3 regions of the Peribacillus sp. NPDC096447 genome follow, and region 3 is predicted to be linked to each of the others. Evidence: riboswitches for the same ligand, from Rfam matches in the RefSeq annotation. Region 3 holds a riboswitch; each other region holds the start of a gene.
The links. Region 3 has a riboswitch for thiamine pyrophosphate ahead of ACIQZD_RS03980 (ABC transporter substrate-binding protein). Riboswitches for the same ligand answer to the same signal wherever they lie in the genome.
Positions count from the first base shown of each region.

Region 1: linked by a shared signal. The riboswitch ahead of thiC (phosphomethylpyrimidine synthase ThiC) and the one ahead of ACIQZD_RS03980 (ABC transporter substrate-binding protein) in region 3 are both predicted to bind thiamine pyrophosphate.
Region 2: linked by a shared signal. The riboswitch ahead of tenA (thiaminase II) and the one ahead of ACIQZD_RS03980 (ABC transporter substrate-binding protein) in region 3 are both predicted to bind thiamine pyrophosphate.

Region 1 covers NZ_JBIWEV010000001.1:1,344,032-1,346,299, forward strand. Annotated here, with positions in the region: gene thiC (phosphomethylpyrimidine synthase ThiC) at 1-1,203, opposite strand, end outside; TPP riboswitch at 1,339-1,453, opposite strand; gene ACIQZD_RS06660 (HAD family hydrolase) at 1,569-2,268, opposite strand, start outside.
Region 2 covers NZ_JBIWEV010000002.1:380,475-382,742, forward strand. Annotated here, with positions in the region: gene ACIQZD_RS08730 (Spo0E family sporulation regulatory protein-aspartic acid phosphatase) at 1-140, opposite strand, end outside; gene ACIQZD_RS08735 (Fur-regulated basic protein FbpA) at 393-581, opposite strand; SAM riboswitch class I at 757-861, opposite strand; TPP riboswitch at 1,019-1,125, shown strand; gene tenA (thiaminase II) at 1,215-1,904, shown strand; gene thiW (energy coupling factor transporter S component ThiW) at 1,920-2,268, shown strand, end outside.
Region 3 covers NZ_JBIWEV010000001.1:798,497-800,764, reverse strand. Annotated here, with positions in the region: gene ACIQZD_RS03985 (protein-glutamine gamma-glutamyltransferase) at 1-218, opposite strand, end outside; TPP riboswitch at 521-630, shown strand; gene ACIQZD_RS03980 (ABC transporter substrate-binding protein) at 765-1,760, shown strand; gene ACIQZD_RS03975 (thiamine-binding protein) at 1,772-2,056, shown strand; gene ACIQZD_RS03970 (ABC transporter permease) at 2,053-2,268, shown strand, end outside.

The DNA of each region.
Region 1 (2,268 bases), 550 kb from region 3:
CATCGGTACGTGACCGGGTCCCTCCACCATGACTTGAACATCGTGCTTCCAAGCAATCTTCGTCAGTTCCCCAAGTGTTTCCAATTCAGCAAATTGAGCCTCATCGTTTGCATCTGCAATGGAGCCCGGACGGAGGCCGTCACCTAAAGAGAAAGAGACATCATACGCCTTCATTATTTCACAAATCTCTTCAAAGTGAGTATAGAGAAAACTTTCTTGGTGGTGCGCCAAGCACCATTGTGCCATGATGGAGCCCCCTCGGGAAACGATTCCCGTAACTCGCTTTGCTGTCATGGGAATGTATCGCAAAAGCACACCGGCGTGTATGGTGAAGTAATCGACACCTTGCTCAGCCTGCTCGATTAATGTATCCCGGAAAACTTCCCAATTTAAATCTTCCGCGACTCCATTCACTTTTTCCAATGCTTGATATATCGGAACCGTCCCAACTGGCACAGGTGAATTCCTGATAATCCATTCCCTGGTCGTGTGAATATTCTTTCCTGTGGAAAGATCCATTATGTTGTCTGCACCCCAACGTGTAGCCCAAGTCATTTTCTCCACTTCAGCTTCAATCGATGAACTAACAGCGGAATTCCCAATATTTGCATTTATTTTCACATGAAAATTACGTCCGATGATCATTGGCTCACTTTCAGGATGGTTAATATTTGCCGGAATGATAGCCCGCCCGCTAGCTACCTCTTCTCTTACAAACTCAGGGGCTACATTTTCCCTGATCGAAATGAACTCCATTTCTGGAGTAATGATACCTTTACGGGCATAATGGAGCTGGGTTACGTTTTGCCCTTTCACTGCACGTAATGGTTTTCTTTTCAATCCCGGAAAAATTTCGGCGTTGGATTGTGACTCAACTTTTTTATACCCGTTATCTTCAGGCTTTATTTCACGGCCATCATACTCTTCAACATCCTCCCGTTCCAGAACCCAGTTTCGTCTAATCGGGGCAAGACCTTTACGAATATCAATGGGATAATCTGAATCCGTATAAAAACCGCTTGTGTCATAAACTCGCAAAGGCGGATTTTCCTCTTCGCCGAATGACCCTGTAGTCGGACTTAGCTTAATTTCACGCATAGGTACTTTAATATCGGGTCTAGATCCCTCAACATACACTTTTTTACTCCCGGCAAAACTGGACATAATTGAAACGTTCATGTCATTTACAGAATTACTCATCATGATTTCATTTCTCCTTTTTAAGTTCATTTAAAAAGGACAAAATCCAATCCATTTCGCACGAAAAAGCCAGATCTCATATTTAAGACCTGGCTAACGTTAGTATGACTACAGAAATGACCAATTGAAAAGTCATTGTTTAGTAGATTCTAACTTCCCCACGCTGGTATGAACCAGATCAGGTCCTGAGGGTTAAGAAGATTAAGCGCTTCTCTCTCAGCCCAACTTTTATTGGACACCCCTAGTCTGAATAATTTAATTGATTACAGGGTAACTATATATCACCCTTTTCATTCTGTAAATAATTTGAAAGACCTAATATTTTCATTACAACTCTCCAAAATTTGTTGTTTGGAGAGGATTGTTAATTAATTCCCCAGGCTCTCAAGGATTGGGTAAAGCTCCTCTAAATGCTTGATTTCATAGGTTGGAATCACTTCATTCCGTTCCTTATCATGGCGATTTATCCAAACCGACTTTATACCTACTCGTGATGCTCCAAGGATATCGGTCATTAAATTATCGCCGACCATCAATACTTCATCCTTATCAAGCTCCATGATTTCCAAAGCATGCTCAAAAATGGAGGCATCCGGTTTACCTCTTCCAAATGCACCTGATATCACGATTTGGTCGAAATAAGGAACCAGTTCAGGAGTAATTTCAAGTTTGGTATTTTGCAGCTCAGGAGATCCGTTCGTAAGCAATAGCAATTTATACATCCCTTTTAATTCATCCAGAACACGGAATGTTTCTTCATAGATAAATGGCTTTTTGCGTCTCTCCGCAGGGAAACGTTCTGCCAGTTCAATCCCAAATTCCGGGTCATCGATCCCTAATGCCAATAACCCTCTCGTCCACGCTTCTTTCCGATAAGCCGGTGCAATCCCGGCCATCTTCCGGAATTCATCATGATCATCCTGAAAATTTCCCCATAGCCCCTCAAATGGGTTGATTCCGATCATTTGTGTGAATGCATATGTATCGTAAGAAGAATAAAGCTCACGCGCTTCCTTTCGCACAGCTTCTTCAAACTCGTCGACATTCAGATCATATTTCTCCTTGGCC
Region 2 (2,268 bases), on a different contig from region 3:
GCTAACGCATTTAATAGTGTATCCAATTCTTGACTGGCTTGAACAGTTAGCAGACTTGTTAAGCCATAACTTGCTGCCAATTTGATCATTTCCTGTCTCTTTTCTTCTACCCTTTCTATAGTTACCTTACGGCAAGGCATATATGTCACCTCCCATTTATTCAATTTTTTTACACTTTCATCATAATGAAACTACTAGTTAAAATCAACTATTTTTCAGAAATAAAATGTGTTATTTTATAGGTTAAATGTGACAAAACACCTACTTCATTCTTTAATTATGTATATTTTATGTCATTTCCTATTAAACGCAAAAAAGCATCCACTAGTGTAGACTGTGAATGCTTACATCATATCCCTTATCCAAGAACCCAAAATATAGTCCATCGCTTACTATGTCATCCATTCAGAAGGTGACTCGTTATTAGGTCTATTTATAACAATCTTATATTCATCTTCAAGCACTTTTAATGGGGCATCATAAAGGTGCCTTTCATCAGAGGTTTTGTATACTCCATTGGCCAATAGCTCTTCAATGAGCTTTGCCTTCCTCTGTTCAATCCTCTTAAATAATTCTGCCATGTAAATGGCTCCTTTCCTAGTCATCCTAGAGCCTGCTTCTAGTTAGCTAACTTTATCAACTTATTTGATTTTCACCAAATTATATATACCTTTTCTATTATGTCACTAAACGTTATTTCCCAAAAATAAAAGCCCCTTCTAATTCAAGAAGAGGCTGACAGTATCCGTGCGGCTCTTCTTATCTTCCAAGCATATGCTTGTTGGATTTAGCACAGTTCCCAAAACGGGTCCGCTGCCGAGGTTTCTTTGGGCCAAGTCCCTCCACCTCTCTGGATAAGAATTCGATATATAAATGTTGTAGAAATGATTCTATCCTAATAATCATCAAAAGTCAATTACCTGGTTCTCCCTTTTTTCCTGGACATAAAGTGCTCCCTCTTCAAATACGGGTTGCATTTTCTTGTCTTTCTGATATGATGTCAGTAATTACATACAATTCACACCACTAGGGGAGTCTTTTTTTTAAGACTGAGATGGAAATAGTTCCGGACCCTTTGAACCTGAACCGGCTCATACCGGCGGAGGGAAGTGGATGATATCGTCCATTTACAGACTATATCCATCTACCCCGTTCCGTATTCAGGAGCGGGGTTTTTCATTATTAAGGGGAACCATTCTAAAGGAGGATGAACAATGGAGAATATTAAAACAGAAACATTCAGTGATAGACTTCATGCACGGGCAAAAGAGATTTGGAAAAGGAACCATTCACATCCCTTTGTCCAGGCAATTGGAAACGGTACGCTTTCTGAAAAGAAATTTGCCTATTACCTGAAGCAGGACTATATCTATCTCATGGATTATTCCAAGCTCTTTGCTTTAGGTGTCATCAAAGCTCATAACATCGAAACCATGGCAAAGTTTGCGAGTATTTTAAATGAAACCCTTCAAGTGGAAATGGATATCCATCGGCAGTATGCTTCCGAATTCGGGATCAGTTCCAAGGAATTGGAAGATACAGAACCTACTCCCACCACTCTAGCCTATACAGGTTACATGCTAAATGCAGCTCAGCATGGGACTTTGGCAGACTTGATCGCCTGTCTCCTGCCCTGCGCTTGGGATTATTATGAAATCGGTTTGCTATTAAAAGAACAAAATGGAGCAGCATTGGAAAACAATCGCTACGCAGATTGGATAAGGTCCTATTCATCACCTGAATTCGGGGAAGCACACAAGTGGCTGATCGCATTGTTGGAAGAATTGACGGAAGGCATGCCAGAAAAGGAACTTCTTAGATTAGAAAAGCACTTTTTGGTTACTTCCCGATATGAATATTTATTCTGGGATATGGTTCAAAATGAGCAGGATTGGCCGCTGTAGGTCGCAGACATGATGATGAATCCTATCAAGAAACTGACGTTGACTGCCATGATCACGGCTATAACGACGCTGACCAGTTCATTTATTTTCATCCCTGCAGGATTTGCAAAGGTCTTCCCTATTCAGCATCTGGCGAATGTCCTCACGGCCGTTCTATTGGGGCCTGCTTATGCTGTGACACAAGCTTTTTTAGTTTCCATCATTAGAAACATGTCTGGTACCGGTTCAATATTCGCCTTTCCCGGCAGCATGATCGGTGCACTTTTGGCTGCCATCCTTTATCGAAAAACACAAAGCTTAAAATTCGCCTGTTTAGGTGAAGTGATCGGGACCGGCATTCTCGGTTCCCTGGCCTGTTATCCAC
Region 3 (2,268 bases):
TCAAGTGTGGAAAATTCTGCATCACTCTTATCCAACGCAATAGCTGCCTCAATGACTCGGTGCCTCAGCTGCATATCGAAATTAAACTCACCAAAGTTCCGGTATTCAAGAACGTTAGAATCTCCCGCCAAACATTGGAGAATTTCAAGTGATTTAGCAGATGCTATTCCTGGTTGGATTTGACTGACATCTAACCATTTGTGATTAATCTTTATCATGATCATATCCACCTTTTGCTTATTAAATTAACGGTTTATAAAACCAGTAAACATAAATGTCTACATGTAATGCTCATTATATGAACGCCTGCAAAGAAATGACTATTTGCCACCGTTGCATCCAAGAATGATTGGAATGGTAAGAGGCAGAATTACCTTGCTTTCAATGATTTTCGTTCCTAAAGATGTTTTGCTAGATATCCTTAAGAGCAAGGAATACCTTTCCAATTAGTGAGAAGAAGCAAATTAGTATTCCCTTTTCCCTATGAATTGATATAATGAGAGAGAAAAGTTCATATGTGCGAGAAATGTAGGGGGGCCAGTACTGCTGGCTGAGATTGCATCCTTTAGATGCTGACTCTTTGAACCTGATCTGGATGATGCCAGCGGAGGGAACATATTATTACTGATTTTCTGTTTTGTATGTTAACGTCCGAATTCATCTTCGGGCGTTTTTTGCTTTTTTATCCAGTATTTGAATAGACCCTGGAGTCCCATTATGGTTCCGGCATATGGATCTTATATGATGTATAGGAGGATAATAACTTGAATAAATTCTTACCACTGTTAACTTCGTTGTTCCTTTTGGCTGGATGTGGTGCAGGCGGAACTAATGAAAAAGAAGAAGCATCCAAAAATGAAGAATTAAAAAAGGTATCGGTCGTTCTCGATTGGACACCGAATACAAACCATACAGGATTGTATGTTGCCAAGGAAAAAGGTTATTTTAAAGAGCAAGGTCTTGATGTGGAAATTATCATGCCAGGTGAAGCTGGAGCGGATAAGCTTGTCGCTTCAGGAAAATCTGAATTTGGCGTGAGCTACCAGGAGGGCATAACACAGGCCCGCGTGCAGGGCGTGCCAATTGTTTCGGTTGCTGCCGTCATCCAGCATAATACCTCTGGATTCGCTTCCCCTGAGGCAAAGAATATAAAAACTCCCAAGGATTTTGAAGGGAAAACGTATGGTGGCTGGGGGTCTCCGGTTGAAAAGGCCATTATTGATTCACTAATGAAAAAAGAAAATGCGGATGTAAATAAAGTGGATATAGTCAATACAGGAGACATGGACTTTTTCACTTCGGTTAAAAGGGATATAGATTTTGCCTGGATTTATTATGGATGGACAGGCATTGAGGCTGAGTTGCGAAATGAAAAGCTTAATATGGTTTACTTAACCGAATACTCTGATAAGCTTGATTACTATACGCCTGTTTTGACTACAAATGAAAAGATGATAAAAGAAGATCCCGAAACTGTTAAAGCATTCGTTCATGCAGCATCGAAAGGGTACCAGTTTGCGATTAAGAATCCTGCTGATGCAGCAGACATGTTAATTAAGTCTGCGCCGGATCTTGATGCAAAACTAGTTAAGAAAAGCCAGGAGTGGCTTGCAGCCAAGTATCAGGATGATGCTCCGCGTTGGGGTGAACAAAAACTGGAAATCTGGAAGAATTACAGTGATTGGATGACTGAAAACAAACTTCTTGAAGGTGATTTCGATCCTGAAAAGGCATTTACCAATGAATTTTTACCAAAATAGGAGGAAATACAATGGCCAATTCATTAATTAGTATACAAATTATTCCTAAAGGGGAAAATGTCATCCCTATGGTCGATGAAGCAATCAAGATCATTGAAGAATCTGGTGTCAAGTATGAGGTTCACCCGCTTGAAACGACAATGGAGGGCGAGCTTTCCGAACTTTTTGCCGTGATAGAAAAAATGAATGTAAGAATGATTGAAATAGGATCGCCGAATGTCATTTCGCAAGTGAAAATATTATATCAGCCAAGCGGGATTACGATGGATACGTTAACGGAGAAATATCGGGCATGATCGGAAGGGGAATTTGGAAGAAGGGGGCTCCCTTCTTTCTTTTATTATTGTTGCTGATAGTTTGGGAGTCAGTGACAGTCTTATTGAAGGTTGAAGAATGGCTGCTTCCCGCTCCATCGGCCATTTTCATTGAAGGAATTGAGTCGTCGCGCAATCTTTACGGACACCTTATATCGACAACTGAGCTTGCGTTGTCGGGTTTTTTTATTGGA